Regions from separate parts of the Lysinibacillus sp. NPDC093197 genome, predicted to be linked through region 2. Evidence: riboswitches for the same ligand, from Rfam matches in the RefSeq annotation. Region 2 holds a riboswitch; each other region holds the start of a gene.

What was found. Region 2 has a riboswitch for cobalamin ahead of ACIP9G_RS09405 (S-layer homology domain-containing protein). Riboswitches for the same ligand answer to the same signal wherever they lie in the genome.
Positions count from the first base shown of each region.
Region 1: it holds a riboswitch for cobalamin, as region 2 does, so the genes downstream of both, ACIP9G_RS01725 (hypothetical protein) here and ACIP9G_RS09405 (S-layer homology domain-containing protein) in region 2, are expected to answer to the same signal.
Region 3: it holds a riboswitch for cobalamin, as region 2 does, so the genes downstream of both, ACIP9G_RS01715 (ABC transporter substrate-binding protein) here and ACIP9G_RS09405 (S-layer homology domain-containing protein) in region 2, are expected to answer to the same signal.
Region 4: it holds a riboswitch for cobalamin, as region 2 does, so the genes downstream of both, ACIP9G_RS19660 (hypothetical protein) here and ACIP9G_RS09405 (S-layer homology domain-containing protein) in region 2, are expected to answer to the same signal.

Region 1 is NZ_JBIVOH010000001.1:351,434-355,246, forward strand. Features, by position in the region: gene ACIP9G_RS01720 (GTP-binding protein) at 1-378, shown strand, start outside; gene ACIP9G_RS01725 (hypothetical protein) at 590-1,363, opposite strand; cobalamin riboswitch at 1,626-1,809, opposite strand; gene ACIP9G_RS01730 (ABC transporter ATP-binding protein) at 1,990-2,715, opposite strand; gene ACIP9G_RS01735 (ATP-binding cassette domain-containing protein) at 2,728-3,477, opposite strand; gene ACIP9G_RS01740 (ABC transporter permease) at 3,470-3,813, opposite strand, start outside.
Region 2 is NZ_JBIVOH010000002.1:716,092-719,904, reverse strand. Features, by position in the region: gene ACIP9G_RS09415 (Parvovirus coat protein VP1-like protein) at 1-80, opposite strand, end outside; gene ACIP9G_RS09410 (DUF418 domain-containing protein) at 440-1,483, shown strand; cobalamin riboswitch at 1,698-1,894, shown strand; gene ACIP9G_RS09405 (S-layer homology domain-containing protein) at 2,063-3,813, shown strand, end outside.
Region 3 is NZ_JBIVOH010000001.1:346,793-350,605, reverse strand. Features, by position in the region: gene ACIP9G_RS01720 (GTP-binding protein) at 1-732, opposite strand, end outside; cobalamin riboswitch at 913-1,100, shown strand; gene ACIP9G_RS01715 (ABC transporter substrate-binding protein) at 1,352-2,347, shown strand; gene ACIP9G_RS01710 (precorrin-3B methylase) at 2,404-3,075, shown strand; gene ACIP9G_RS01705 (DUF2243 domain-containing protein) at 3,316-3,810, shown strand; gene ACIP9G_RS01700 (cytochrome c oxidase assembly protein) at 3,800-3,813, shown strand, end outside.
Region 4 is NZ_JBIVOH010000009.1:96,780-100,592, forward strand. Features, by position in the region: gene ytvI (sporulation integral membrane protein YtvI) at 1-3, opposite strand, end outside; gene ACIP9G_RS19650 (hypothetical protein) at 97-645, shown strand; gene ACIP9G_RS19655 (glutathione peroxidase) at 883-1,428, shown strand; cobalamin riboswitch at 1,583-1,792, shown strand; gene ACIP9G_RS19660 (hypothetical protein) at 1,948-2,490, shown strand; gene ACIP9G_RS19665 (ABC transporter substrate-binding protein) at 2,492-3,451, shown strand; gene ACIP9G_RS19670 (tyrosine-protein phosphatase) at 3,722-3,813, shown strand, end outside.

The DNA of each region.
Region 1 (3,813 bases), on a different contig from region 2:
CTTGAACCATATTATCGCTTTAAATTGAAAGCATCGAATGATTTTATCGGTCGTATGATGAACGATATCCAGCAAGCAGATGGGACTTTTGATGACCCTCTATTAACAGAGGAACAAGTAACATTAACAGGACGTGTTCCTGTTGCAACATTTATGCATTATAGTACTACTTTCGCTGCTTATACAAACGGCAAAGGGTCAATATCGTTACAATTTGATGGCTATGATAAATGCCATAATAGTGAAGAAATAATTGCGCAAATCAATTACAATAAACAGGCAGATCCCGACTATACATCATCAAGTATTTTTTGTGCGAAAGGAAAGGGCTATTCAGTTCCTTGGTATGAGGCAAAAGAAGCCATGCATTGCTTGTAATTATCCGAGAAACCGCATTTTCCAAAGCATAACAGCGATTGGGGGATGATTTATCGGTTATTTAGCAAGTTTTATTGCCGATTTGAATGGTTTTATCGGCGATTCAGCGACTTTTATCGGCGATTCAGCTAGTTTTTATGGCGATTTCAAAAGTTATCCATAAAAAATGACAGAAGGCATCGAAAACATCTCGATGCCTTTTATATTAATCTTATAAAGCTTTTTTCGCTTTCGCAACAAAGTTATTCGCTGATTCCACAATTACGTAACCATTACTATTCGAAAAATCAACAAGAACCGAACCTGGTTTACTCTTTAAAATTTGTAATTGCTCAATTAATTGAAGCAATAATTGATGACCATTGCCTCTTGGATGCCAATTTAAATGATAGTCATTTAATTCTTTCACACTTTGAAGAAATTGAGCGTATTCACACTCTACATACTTTATTAAATGTACTATTTTATTACTATCTTGATTTGTATGAACGACTAACGACAACTCTTCTAAATAGGTGTGATAGAAACGCATAACCATCGAGCATAGTAAATCATTGACTCTTGCAGCACTTAAGATGGGCTTTGGCTCTAAATCAAGCCTATCTAAATTTGGTTTAGCTCGAATCGAATCAATACGTGTTATTAAATGATACGGCTCACCATTTACCTCATATACGATTGGATTTGTTGGCATGTACATCATAAAGGCATTCTTTTTTGTTTTCAGCTCATCCGCTACACTTGCTTTAGCAAAAAGGCACCCTTCATATACCTCATTTTGAATCCAAATGATGCCTTTGTTATAGAAAATTTGATTAAATAAACGTTCGTTCCGAATAAGTCCTGTTGCTAAAAACTGATCAACAAGTGCTTCAATGACCATTCTCGTTTTTGGCTGCTTGGCAACTTCAATGCGCGGCAGTTTACAAATCTTCATATCTCCATATTGCTTTTCCTGTGTTGTACAAACATGAATTTTCGTCATACGTGCACCTCTTTTCGTACATATTTTCAAAACAAATGTTTCGATTACATAAAAAGACGGATTTCCTGCTAAATAAGAGGAAATCCGTCGTTACGGCTAATCATTATCATTCATCCAGTAACATCAAACATTGCACCAATGGGAGAGATTTGGCTCGATGCCGTATCCCTTTATATCCTTTGGTTTTTATCGTTTGACGTACTGTGACGAACAGAACATTCTGTTTTGTCAACATGCCACCTCCTATTCCTCGTAGGTTATTGGTGTGTACTTGTAACAGGCAGGTCTCCTGACTTATGGTCATCGCTTCTTTTCACCTTCCCATCATTTGACAGTGGTATTTGAAAAGACGCTCACATTTACAGTTGCGGGACAGTGTCGGACTTGCACCGACTTCCCTTTTCAGTAAATTGCACGCAATTTACACCTATTACTACACGCTATTCAGTTGTAATAAAATGTATAGTATCGCTAGTATACTATTAAATCACATTGTAAAGTAATGGAATTTCAATGTCAATGAACAGTACAAGGTATCTATTTGGACTTACAGATTAATATAGTTTTGAGTACATTCGTAAAAAAGATATTTTTCCATCCAAATCAAAGCTAATTATTTTCAAATATCATTCACTTTCCATCGCTTGAAATAGCTTTTGAGCATAGCTATCGGTGAAATTAAATGCACCTTGTTCCTTGTACTGTTCATCGACAATTTCGCCAGCTTTCATTACATAAATCCGTTCACTTAAATATGAAACTGCTTTTAAATCATGAGAAATAAATAAAATAGCCATGTTTCTTTCTTTATTTAACGAAATTAATAAATCGATAATTTCCCGCTGAATTAGACGATCTAGGCTAGAAACAATTTCATCACATACTATCAATTTCGGTTCAACTAGAATAGAGCGTAATAAATTTACTCTTTGCTTCTCCCCACCACTAAGTTCAGAGGGCAGAGATTGTAATACATCGTTTGATAACTTGACCTTCTCAAGCATCGTTTGTAAATAGGTGTCCGTCACGAATTTTTGATGCTGCAATGGCTCCCTTAATAGTTCCTTAACCGTCCACATAGGGTTTAAAGCATTACTAGCATTTTGGAATATAATTTGGCACTTTTCATAAAAGGACTTCCGATTGTTCTTTGTGATTTGTTGATTTTGAAAAATTACGGTCCCTTTATCAGGTGATTCTAGCTGCATAATGACTTTGGCTAAAGTACTTTTACCGCTTCCACTTTCTCCTACAAGTCCGACGATTTCGCCTTCTCCTACAGTAAGGTTTATATTTGCTAACACTTGCTGCCCTGTTCGATAGCTTTTATTTACGTTTTCTACCCGAAGCAACTAAAACACCTCCTAAAAATGATTTGTGACAAGCCGTTTTGTATACGGATGTTTTGGTTGCTCAAAAATTTCTGTCGCTTGCCCCTTCTCGACAATCTCTCCATTTTTCATCACAACAATCGTATCCGCTAGTGAAACTGCAACCCCTAAATCATGGGTAATCAATATAATAGTTGTTCCCAGTTGAGCATGTAGATTTTTTAGTAATGTAATAAAGTGTTGTTGATGCAACATATCTAGTGCAGAAGTTGGTTCATCAGCTATCAAAATGTCTGGCTTATTATACAATGCACAGGCAAGCATACAACGTTGCAGCATACCCCCTGACAACTCAAATGGATAGCAATCTAATACATCTTCGGTCAAATTTAATTCCTTTAAGATAGCGGTCATTTTTGGCAGAAACATCTCTTTCTCCTCGCCCATTCGTAAGGCAGTAAACATATACAATTGTTGTTTCATTTTTTGGGTAGGAGAAAAGCTATTTGTAGCATCTTGAAAAATAGTAAAGATATGCTTTGTCCGTAACAGTAACCTATCTTTTTTTGACATCGCCATTATATTTTTCCCATTAAAGTACACTGCCCCTGTCGTCTCAGCTTGTGGCGGGAGCATTCCTAAAATAGCTGATACGGTTGTGCTTTTCCCACTCCCACTTTCACCAATAACTGCTGTAATTTGGCCTTTTGGCACAGTTAACGAGATATTGTGGATGAGATTTTTATCGTTCACTCGAACAGTTAAATTGTCGATTTTAAACATGTGATCGTTCTCCTCCTTGTTTGAAAGTGCTCCCGATTGCTTGCACACATAATATCGTCACAAAAATCATAAACCCAGGAAAAAGGCCGATCCACCAAGCACCAACGAGTAAATCATTTTGCGCTGTGTACAGCATCGTCCCCCATGACGGGATGGCTGGCGGCACACCGATGCCTAAAAAGCTTAAAGACACTTCGGTAAAAATCGCACCAGCAAAATTAAATATCGTCACGACAAAGATGGCTGGCAAACTATTACGTAATAAATGACTAAATAATATTTTCCACAATGGGGTACGGAACATTTTAGCCATTTGAACAAATTCCATTTCCTTTA
Region 2 (3,813 bases):
GGTGAACCAGGTCCTGAACATCCAGGTCCACAATATTTATAGCCAGGATAACAAAATCTTAATCTTCTATGCCTATTCACCTTGGTCACCTCTTTTCAAAATAGTCTTCATACTATAAAATATGTTGTCTTAACTTTTGAAAAGGGATGAAAAACTAAGGAAAACATGAAAAATATTGAGACGAAATTTCACATTTCATTAGCCACTAATGCATTAGACTACGCTTGATAATAATATGAATAAAAGAAGGGTCTTGGAAATTAATCCAGACCTTTTTTTAGTGTTTGACTAAGAAACTGCAATCTTAAATAAATCGTTAAGATAAATGAAATCCTTCAGTTAAGGTTTTTGTAAGCTAATCAACAAACTGCTGTAAGGTTGCCTAGATATAATAGCCAAGGAGCATGAAATGCAGTATTGAAGATAAGGAGTTGAAAGCATGAATCCATCCGTTACACAAAAAGAAAGAATTGTGTCCTTAGATATTATTCGGGGATTAGCGTTATTTGGTATTTTATTTATTAATGTAGGTGCTTATCAAATAGTAGTTGAAGGAGGACCGGTGCCAGCCTATAGTAAATTCAATAGTGTGATTGATACACTAATTGATATATTCATTGAGAAAAAATTCTTTTCCATTTTTTCATTTCTTTTCGGTGTCGGTTTTTATATTTTTGCTTCACGCGCTGAAGCAAGAGGTGATAAGCCTCGATGGCGTTTTGCAAGACGTTTACTAGCATTATTTGTTATTGGGATTGTGCACATATTTTTTTTCTGGGGTTCCATCCTTTCTGCATATGCAGTAATAGGTTTGTTCTTACTACCATTTTATCGAGCGCAGATTGATACAATTCGTAACTGGCTTATTGGTATAATTACTGTTCACATTGTAAGCATACTTGGGCAAATGTTTTTGCCAAACTTAGCTATCCTTTCAACAGTTTTCAATATACTAGGGAATGATACAATAACTATTTTTATTATGTTTTTAACAGGTTTTCTAGTAGCAAAAGCTGACTGGATAAGAAATGTGAGACAACTTACCAAACAAATAAAGTTGGTCTTATATGTAACAGCTCCAATATTTGTAGCTATATCTAGTTGGATTTGGTTTGCATCTCAAAATGATGATCAAAAGCTTCAATTAGTACTAGGTTTAGGTGTAATCCCGACTACATATTTTTATTTAGCGAGTTTATTCCTGATTCTAGAACACAAAAATGTTGTAAAAATGCTACAGCCAATTGGACGGGTAGGTCAGATGGCATTTACAAATTACTTAGCTCAGAGTTTTATAGGATTAGCAATTATATCGCTCATGGGACTCGAAGTACTTTCGACTTCCTATATTGTCATCATTGCCATTATGATTTTTGTAATTCAAATCATCTTTAGTATCATTTATTTTAAATTTTTCAAAATTGGGCCATTGGAAAAAGTGTGGAGATGGATGACGTACGGAAGAAAAGTAACGACAAAATAATGATTTCAACGTCAGAGTATTATTGCTCTGGCGTTTTTTTATTGACAATACTTTTGTGCTTAAATATAGAATTGCAAATAAGAAGAACGTAATATGCGATATCAATGCAAATATAAGCAGATTCAACTTCATAATTTTTAGATAATTATTAATGATTGTTTTTTAAAACTATTTTGAAAAAATGGAAACTATGCTAAACTTAGCATTAAGTGAATAGCGAATGCAGAATAAAGGTGCTCTTTTAAGAGCTTAATAGGGAATTCGGTGCAAATCCGAAGCTGTTTCCGCAACTGTATGTGTAGATGACTCCAGAAAATACCACTGTCAAACGAGGAAAAATGCCTCAAGTAGATGGGAAGGTTCTGATTAGGGTACACAAGCCAGGAGACCTGCCTTTATTTCATCGTATTAAATCTCTTCGGAAGCTAGGAGAATTTACGGCAAATAGATGGACAGGCAAATAGTATTTTGAGCCTTTTTCTGTTTTCCTTGGATGCTCTCTCTTTTATTAGAGAAGCATCTTTTTTATTTTCTAGTTATTGCAAGCGCATTCATCTATAAAAAATTGGGGGGAAAGAAATGGACTTTTATAAAAAATGGTTGAATATAGCGATTGTCTTTATCTTATCATTTTCGTTATTATCACCCGTTGCATTCGCTGAGACACAACAAAATGATGCTAGTGAGTTAGAAACAGATTCTAGTATTCAAACTAATGAAGAATCATTAGAGAAAGAAATGACCGAGCAAACGGAAAGCGAACTATCTCCTATTACCAGTAATGATAGTGCGACGATATTTAATAATACGGAACCTAAAGGTTATGTGACGGTTTCCGTAGAGAAGTTTACACTGGGGCAGGGCTACATAAAGGAGCCTGTTCGTGTTCCTTTTTATGAAGGGGATAATATAGCTAAGGTTATAGTTAACCTGTTAGGAGAAGGCAACTATGACATTACAGGGTCTGTAGAAGAAAGCTTCTACTTATCAGGTGTCTTTGATCCTGATCCTGGAGAAGTGAGCGTCCCAAAATACATTCTTGATGAATCTGGTCCAGTTGATGGAAGAATAGAATCCGACTGGTTAAATCAAATGGACTATACAACTATGTCGGGCTGGATGGTAGCTGTAAATAATAACTTTATTCCTCGAGGTGCTTCTGAATGGTTCCCAGAAGATGGTGATATCATTAGATGGCAGTTTACAGTATGGGGGTATGGAGCAGATTTAGGTGGTGGCTTAGAGGGAAGTAGTTTAATTACTCCAGCGAATAAAGACGAGTTAACAGCGAAAATTGCCGAAATTAATAGCTCGCCAACTAAAAACGAAATTTTAGCAAATGAACAAGTAAAGTCTTCTTATGACGCCGCCTACGTGCAGCTTAAAAATATGGAGAGTAGTCAAACAAATGTGGATGCAGCACTTCTCCATTTAAATGCTGCTTTAAATGGAGAAGGGGAAGAAATCGTTAAAGCTGATAAAACAGCTTTGCAAACAGCGGTTCAACAAGCTGAACAAACAAAAGCTTCTGTGAAAGTAAGTTTAGATGGAAAAGATGTAGCTCCTACTGATTACTGGGTTACTCAAGCTGAAATAGATGCATATACAAATGAAATTATAGACGCACAGGAACTAATCGCAGATGAAAATGCCAGTCAAGAAGAAATAGATGCAAAAGTTTTAGCGCTAAATCAAGCCACAAATGCATTTAGTAAAAAACCTGGTTTACAAACGGATATTACTAGCACAGTGAAATTTACTGTCGCACCTAAAGCTGTGATGTTAAAGCTTTATGATACGAATGAGCAAGAAATAAACATAGGCTCTGGTGTTGAAGGGACATACAATGTTTATACAGCAACTATACCAGTAGGAAGTTATCGCTACGAAGGATTTGATAGCAATCATAACAGTGTTGGCGGTGGTCAGCTAACAGTAAAAGCAGAATCAAATCAAGAATTTCAATTCCGCCAGCTTAATTTTAAAGCTAGTAATACAAGTTGGAATGTTAATAGTGATTACACTGTAAAAGTTGGGCAAGAAATACCGAACGATACGTCATTAAAACTAGGTAAAGTAACTACACAAGGACAGACTCCAGTACTAGCTCTAGTAGGGGGAAAAATCTACTATACATTTGAGCCAGATGCAAAGCATACACAATATGTTCCAGTTAGTAATAGCACTACAGTAACACTTTCGGCTTCAGCTCAAACAATTAGTGCAGCTATTCCGTTTTCTGGTGATATTAAGTTTACAGTCCCTGAAGATGCTGAATTATTTGTAGGAAAAAAAATCAAACACTTTATTGCATTTGAAGAAGTCCTGCC
Region 3 (3,813 bases), on a different contig from region 2:
TACCTCTCCTTGAAACGGTGCTTGATGGTCGAATCGAGTCTCCGTAAGTAGAGGGAGCTGTGATAAAAATTCTTTTATTCCAATATCCTTTAATGCCGCACCAGTAAAGCAAGGAAATGCTTGCTCTTGTTTAATCAACTTTTGCAACTGTAATAGGCATGTTTGTGCATCGAGATTTTCTGTCAAATAGGCATCGAGTAGTTGTTCATCACGTTCAGCTAGCCATTCAGCAATGTGGCTCTGGACATAATCTGTACGCAATGGGTCTTCTATTAAAAGTACGTCCTTCGAACATTCCTTTCGAAGCTGCTTCATAACGGCATCTACATCAGCGCCTTCACGATCTATCTTATTAATAAAGAAGAAGGTTGGTACGTTGTATTGCCTTAGCAATTGCCACACGGTTTCAGTATGTCCTTGTACACCCTCTACTGCGCTTACGATAATAATGGCGTAATCCATTACACGAATTGCGCGTTCCATCTCTGGTGAAAAGTCGACATGCCCAGGAGTATCAATTAGTGTGTATGTATCATCCCCAATTTGCATCCGTCCTTGTTCAGCAAAAATGGTAATACCACGAGCTTGTTCGATAGTATGATTATCTAAAAAAGTATCTTGGTGATCGACTCTTCCACGCGTTTGAATACTGTTCGTATGGAATAGTAGTTGTTCACAAAAGGTTGTCTTTCCTGCATCGACATGTGCGAGCACACCAATCGTTTTATACATAAAAAATCCTCATTTCTATTTTTCCTATATTCCTATTGTAACAGATAGTGCTTAAAAACATTTCGAGTAGAATAGTTCTCGTTTATGTTTGAATAGTAGTCAATTATTCATAATTATTAGTTATGGATTTTTTTGTGTGATTGAAAACAAAAATTACTTCTGCTAGGCTATTTTTATAACTTAATACTTCTATATATTGGTGCAAATGGTTTCTATCATTTGCTTAAAAGGGAAATCGGTGTAAATCCGATGCTGTCCCGCAACTGTAAATGGGGAGTTTATACAACACAGTCACTGTAGTTTAACTATGGGAAGACGTATAAACGTTGAACCTAAGCCAGGATACCTGCCAATATATATTATTTTACTTAACACCACGAGGATGGGAATAGTGATTGGTTGAATAACCATTGTTTTTTCACTATGCCGCCCTCTTGGAAACAAGAGGGTTTTTTGTGTCCATTTTGATGTGCAGTAGTTTAAGCAGGAACCGTAGCAAACAGCAATTCATGCTTTTACCAGGAAATGAAGCGTCAAGAAGTGCTCGTAATCAATAGCAAAGAAGTCATTGATTTCTTACTATAAAGATGAAAAATTACAAACTAAAGGAGAAACAAACATGAACAAATGGAAAGGCATGTGGCTAGTTCTTGCAATGGCATTATTGAGCATTTTAGGCGCTTGTAGTGCAAAAGATGATTCAGAATCAGCTGCACAAAGTGAAAACATTGAACCAGCACAAGCAGAGGCAAAAGAAGTAACAATTGATAATAACGATACGACACAAGTTTATACAGAAGCTCCTAAAAAGGCGATTAGCTTAAATCAGCACGTTACAGAAATAATGCTAGCATTAGGTTTAGAAGATTCAATGGTTGGTACTGCTTATTTAGATGATAAAATTTATGAACCTTTACAAGCAGCTTACGATAAAGTACCAGTGATAGCGGAGCAGTATCCGACAAAAGAACAAGTAATTGATAGTGAAGCGGATTTTTTATACGCTGGGTGGAAAAGTGGCTTTAGCGAAAAGGGTGTTGGTACACCAGAAGAGTTAGAAGCACTTGGTATTCACACCTATTTACATACTTCTTCAAGTATTACAAAACCAACGTTAGAGGATATATTTACGGATATCCGTAATATTGCAAAAATATTCCGTGTTGAAGACCGCGGAGAGGCATTAATTGAACAGATGACAAAGGATGTTGATGCTGTTCGCGCAAAGTTACCACAAGGTGAAAAAGAATTACGTGTTCTAGTTTTCGATAGTGGGGACAAGGAAGTCTTTACAGCGGCACAAAACTTTATGGATGAACTTGTCACAGTTGCTGGCGGTAAAAACATTTTTGGCGATGTTGAATCGGGCTGGACAACGGTATCAAAAGAAGAAACAGTTGAACGTAACCCTGAAGTCATTGTCGTAATTGATTATGGTTCCCAAACAGCAGAAGACAAAATTAAATTCCTAAAAAGTGATCCGGCATTAAAAGAAACAGATGCTGTGAAAAATGAACGCTTTGTCATTTTACCACTTTCAGCAGCTTCAGAAGGGGTTCGTGCTGCAGAGGCTATTGAAATTTTAGCAAAAGGTTTTTATCCTGAAAACTTTTAAATAACAATCGAAAGAGCTAGCTACTTGCTAGCTCTTTTTCATAAGGAGAACAAACAATGAATGCCTTTCGTTCAAATACACCAGATCGAACATTTGAAAAACTAAATACAAATGGAAATTTTACACGCCTTGCAGTAAGTCAAGGTATTATCAATAAGCATTATACACCAGCTCAATTTCAAAAAATTGCTGAGGTTGTAGGTGATAGCGGCGCAATTAAATACTCGGCTTCCTATAGTATCCTTTTGTCCGTCCCAACTATAAACGTGAATGAAATTATCAATGAGCTTCAAGAAGCAGGCTTATATATTGCAAAGCAAGGTCCTATCGTTGCGATAAAAGCATGTGATTTTTGTGATGGGGACAAAATGGAGGCTGCCGAAATAACCGAACACCTATACGAAGCATTACATGAAGAAACTGTGCCTTCTAGACTACGGTTAAATATTAATGGCTGTGCATCGGCTTGCTATAATGCTGTATATGATGATATTGGGCTTGTTTATCAAAAGGATAGCTTCGATGTTTACTTAGGTGCCGTGCCGATGGGGGCCAATGCAAAGGCGGGTACACTATTTGCTAAAAGAGTTTCAGTACAAAAAATAGAAAGCTTTCTACAACAAATTATCAGGCATTATCAGAAACACGCTCGCCCAAATGAACCTTTCCATAAATTTTATCGTAGAACAAATAGCGCTGAATTTTGGCAAGCATTAAAGAAAGAGTGATTCTCCTTCATTGATTTCTGCCTTTGGAGTCGTGTCGTTTTAAACAACTGATAAAAGGAAAGAGCTGGCTAGAGCTAGCTCTTTTTTAATGGAAACAATAGATGACTAGGTAGGGGTATAGATGTTAAAAATAATGTCTTTAAAGAAGTAGTTTTAGCCTGATACGCTAGGTAAAGTTGGGTTAAAATATTAAAAATTAGGGAATGATAAGGACGAAAATCTAAATGTAGGGGGGATGGAATGACCATCATAAACAATCATAAAAATACACTAGTTTATGTAAGCCGGAATTTATTGTCAGGGTTTCTATTTGGGATAGGCCTAGTAGCTTTTATAGATGAGACTATTTTTCATCAATTATTTCGCTGGCATCATTTTTATGATAAGTCTACAACGGATATTGGTTTAATTTCTGATGGTATATTCCATGCAATTAGTTGGTTTGCTACTATTGCAGGATTGTTTTTACTTGCAGATATTCGTCGTAAAAGTGGGTTTTGGTTGAAGAGATGGGTTGGTGGCATGTTACTAGGTGCAGGAGGTTTCCAATTATATGATGGCATCATTCAACATAAGCTAATGCGAATACACCAGATTAGGTATGTAGAAAATGTTATCGTATACGATGTAATTTGGAATGTACTTGCTGCAATTATTCTCATAATCGGACTTTATCTTGCTGTTCTTACTAGCAATAAAAATCTTCAAGCAGAGGCTACCACTAATGAACGCTGACCA
Region 4 (3,813 bases), on a different contig from region 2:
CATAAGCTCTCCTTTTATCGTTATTTTTAAGTAAAGTGTAACATAAAAAAATTAAAATTTGAAAACGTTCTGAAAGAATGAAGGTAGGGATAAATCATGGAAAAAGAGATTTTGCAACTTTTTAGTAATTTAACAGAGCGTGACCGTGAGATTGAATACGAGTCGTATAGAAGATTGATAAAAATTATGCAAGAACCAGTAGATTGGACATATGCAGTTTGGGAACAGCTTATTAAAGCCCTTACATATACAGATGGACATGCTCGTGCACGGGCAGCACAGTTTTTATGTGCATTAGCAGCAAAAAGTGACCCGGAAGAACGTGTTCTGGATGATTTTTTAAAAATTTGGGCCGTAACATACGATGAAAAAACAGTAACTGCAAGGCATGCTCTTCAAGCAATTTGGCAAATTGGGCTTGCTGGACAAGTTCAAAGGGATTTAATTGTTTCGTATTTAGCGAAAAGGTTCCAAACATGTATCGATGAAAAGCAACCATCGCGTATTCGATATGATATTATTGTCTCCTTCAAGAAATTGTTTGATGCTACGAATGATCAAAACTTACTGGATATTGCAAAGAGATTAATAGAAGAAGAGCAGGATATAAAATACAAAAAGAAATATAAAACAGCCATCCGTTAAAATAGCGAGATGGCTATTTTTATGCCCAAGTGTGTTATTTTGAAGAAAGAAAAGTTATTGATTATAATGAAAACAGGAGGATGGATTCAGTTTTTGATAGGTCTTATATACTGACGTAAGCTTTAGTATAAGTGAGAGCCAGAAACTATCTATAAAGAGGAAACACGTAAATCTGCAACTGTATATAGCATAGTAACAGTATAATTTTTGTAAATAAGAAAGGGTCGGGTCGAGAAAATGGGGATTTATAATTATTTAGTGAAAAAGCCAAATGGTGAAATTTTATCAATGGAGACATTTCGTGGAAAGACAATGTTAATCGTCAACACAGCCAACCAATGTGATTTTACATATCAATTTGAAGATTTACAAAAAATGTATAATAAATATGACAAGGAAAATTTCGTTGTTTTAGGTTTCCCATGTAATCAGTTTGGACAGCAGAACCCAGAAGATGGAGTTGAGACAACTCAACTTTGTCAACTTAACTACGGGGTAACTTTCCCGATTTTTGAACTAGTTCAGGTTAATGGAGAAGAGACACATCCGTTATTCAATTATTTAAAGCATGAAGTAGATTTTCGTGAATTCGGAAAGGCGAATATGCAGGAAAAGATGTTAGCTGAGGCTATTATCCAAATTGCACCTAGCTTTTTAGATGGACGTAACATTCGTTGGAACTTTACGAAATTTTTAGTAGATAATCAAGGTCATACAGTTGAGCGCTTTGAACCAACAGATTCACAATTAGATATTGAGCAAGCTATTGAAAAAATTTTATAGCTAGCTATTTTAATCAGAATTTTTAGGCTGGAATAACAAATAGCGGATCACTATGTAGAAATAGTGCTAAGTTTTGTATAAATATATTCGAATATTCCACAATCTCGCAACTACTCTTTCAAATCAATATATGATAAACTGCTAATCAAGTGAATAATTCTTGCAGAATAATGGTGCTAACTTTAGCATAATCGGGAATTCGGTGTAAAACCGAAGCTGTTTCCGCAACTGTAAGTACAAGAATCATAATAAATGCCACTGTCGAAAAGGGGAAGACCCAAGATGGGAAGGTTTTATGATATCGCTACTGCATTGGGTAGTGAGCTGTACGAGCCAGGAGACCGACCTTTATTTAATGTATAAAAACTCTTCGGAAGCTAGGAGGATATACGGCAAATACATAGGCAATGTCGCGTGAGGCGGCACTATATATGCTATTTTCGTCGTTCCCTAGGGAGCGGCGTTTTTTTATGCACCTGTAAAGCAAAATCTGTTCATGAAAGAAAGAAGGGACTAAGTATGAAAAAAGATGCCCGTTATTCTTGCTACCCGTTCATGCGTGAAAAAATATCTACAGTAGATTTTGAGATTCGTACGGATAGTTTAACAACTCATGTCGGTGTAGCATTGACGGCTGTAAAAGCTGAAAAAGTTGAAGTAGTGGCGACAGATTTATTGACTATTTTGCCAATGGCCTACCATGTAAATGGCTCAGTACGTGGCAAATTAGCGGTAACGGAAGAAGATTTGTTATGGCTTAGCGAGCGCTATGATTTTTATGTGGGGCATGTAAAGGAAGAAATCCAAAACTTTGTTTTACCACAAGGTACGGGGGCTGCAACTGCGCTTCATTTATGTCGTAGTGAGGCAAAAAAATCATACCGTGTTCTACATAAAGTTTCTGAGGAAAGAGAAGTACCAGCCATCCTTTTCGATTACTTAGGATTATTAGCTAATGTATTTTTTGTAATGGCTGTATACATGAATCAACAAGCTGGTATTGCTGAAATACCGTTTATAAGCAAATCATATCCGATGAAGAAAAAGAAGGAGAATGTGTAAAGTGAAGAAACTATTTAAATTCCAATGGCTTACAGTGTTAATGTTAGCACTTGTATTGGCAGGTTGCGGCACAGCAAATGAAGCTAAAAAGGACGATACATCGAAAACAGGACAACAAGCTGAGCAAACAGGCTACAAAGTGACAGATGATCGCGATGTAGAAGTAGCATTTGATGCAGTACCAAAAACGGTTGTGTCATTACAACCGAGTAACACTGAAGTTCTATTTGCACTAGGTGTTGGCGATAAAGTAGTTGGGGCAACTGAATATGATACTTACCCAGAAGAAGCAAAAAAAATCGAACGAGTGTCAGATTCTGTAACATTCAATAGCGAGAAAATTGTAGCGCTAAAGCCAGATGTTGTAATTGCTTATTACACAGGTAATGACGAGACACTAGATGCCCTTAAAGGTCTTGAAGATGCAGGCGTGAAAGTATTTGTTATTAAATCAGCCGCATCATTTGAAGATGTTTATGGAGATATTCAACAAATTGCTGAAGTGATGGGTGTTCAAGATAAAGGTGAGCAATTAAACAAAGATATTAAAGCGAAAATTGCGGATGTGCAAGCAAAAGTAAAAACTGTAGAAACACCGAAAAATGTTTATTTAGAAATTAGCCCTAAGCCAGATATTTATACAACAGCAGCTGGTACTTTCCAACAAGAGATTCTTGATGCAGCGAATGTGAACAATGTATTTGGTGATCAAACAGGATGGGTAAAAGTTTCTGAGGAAGATGTTATCGCGAAAAATCCTCAAGTTATTTTAACAACAGTAAACTATGTAGAAGACTCAGTAGGCGAAATTCTTGGGCGTGATGGATGGAATACAATTACTGCTATTCAAGATAAAGCAGTAAATTATATTGATACTGATATTTCCAATCGTCCAGGTCCACGTATTGGTGAAGCTGTTGAGATGGTAGCAAAAGCAGTATATCCCGAATTATTTAAATAAGGATAAATGGTGAAAGCCAACCATTAAAACTTGGGCAAAAGAGATAAAGTGTTAGATTGACTGCGATCAATCTAACACTTTTTTGCTTGTGAATGTTGTTGTCCGCTAAGTACAGGCTTCACGGTCTTCAACCTCCGATATCTTCAAGACAACCGATGATTCATAGACTTTGAATCTCTACTAAAAGGTTTTGTGAATAATTGGTATTATCTTCAGTTGTTCTATAAAATAGAAATATAAATGATTGCTTAAATAAGGGAGGCGTAGTGGATGACACAGTTTGACATGAAGGTTATTCCGTTTGAGGCAGTCTTAAATTTCCGCGATATGGGTGGCTATAAGACGCGAGATGGCAGAGTGGT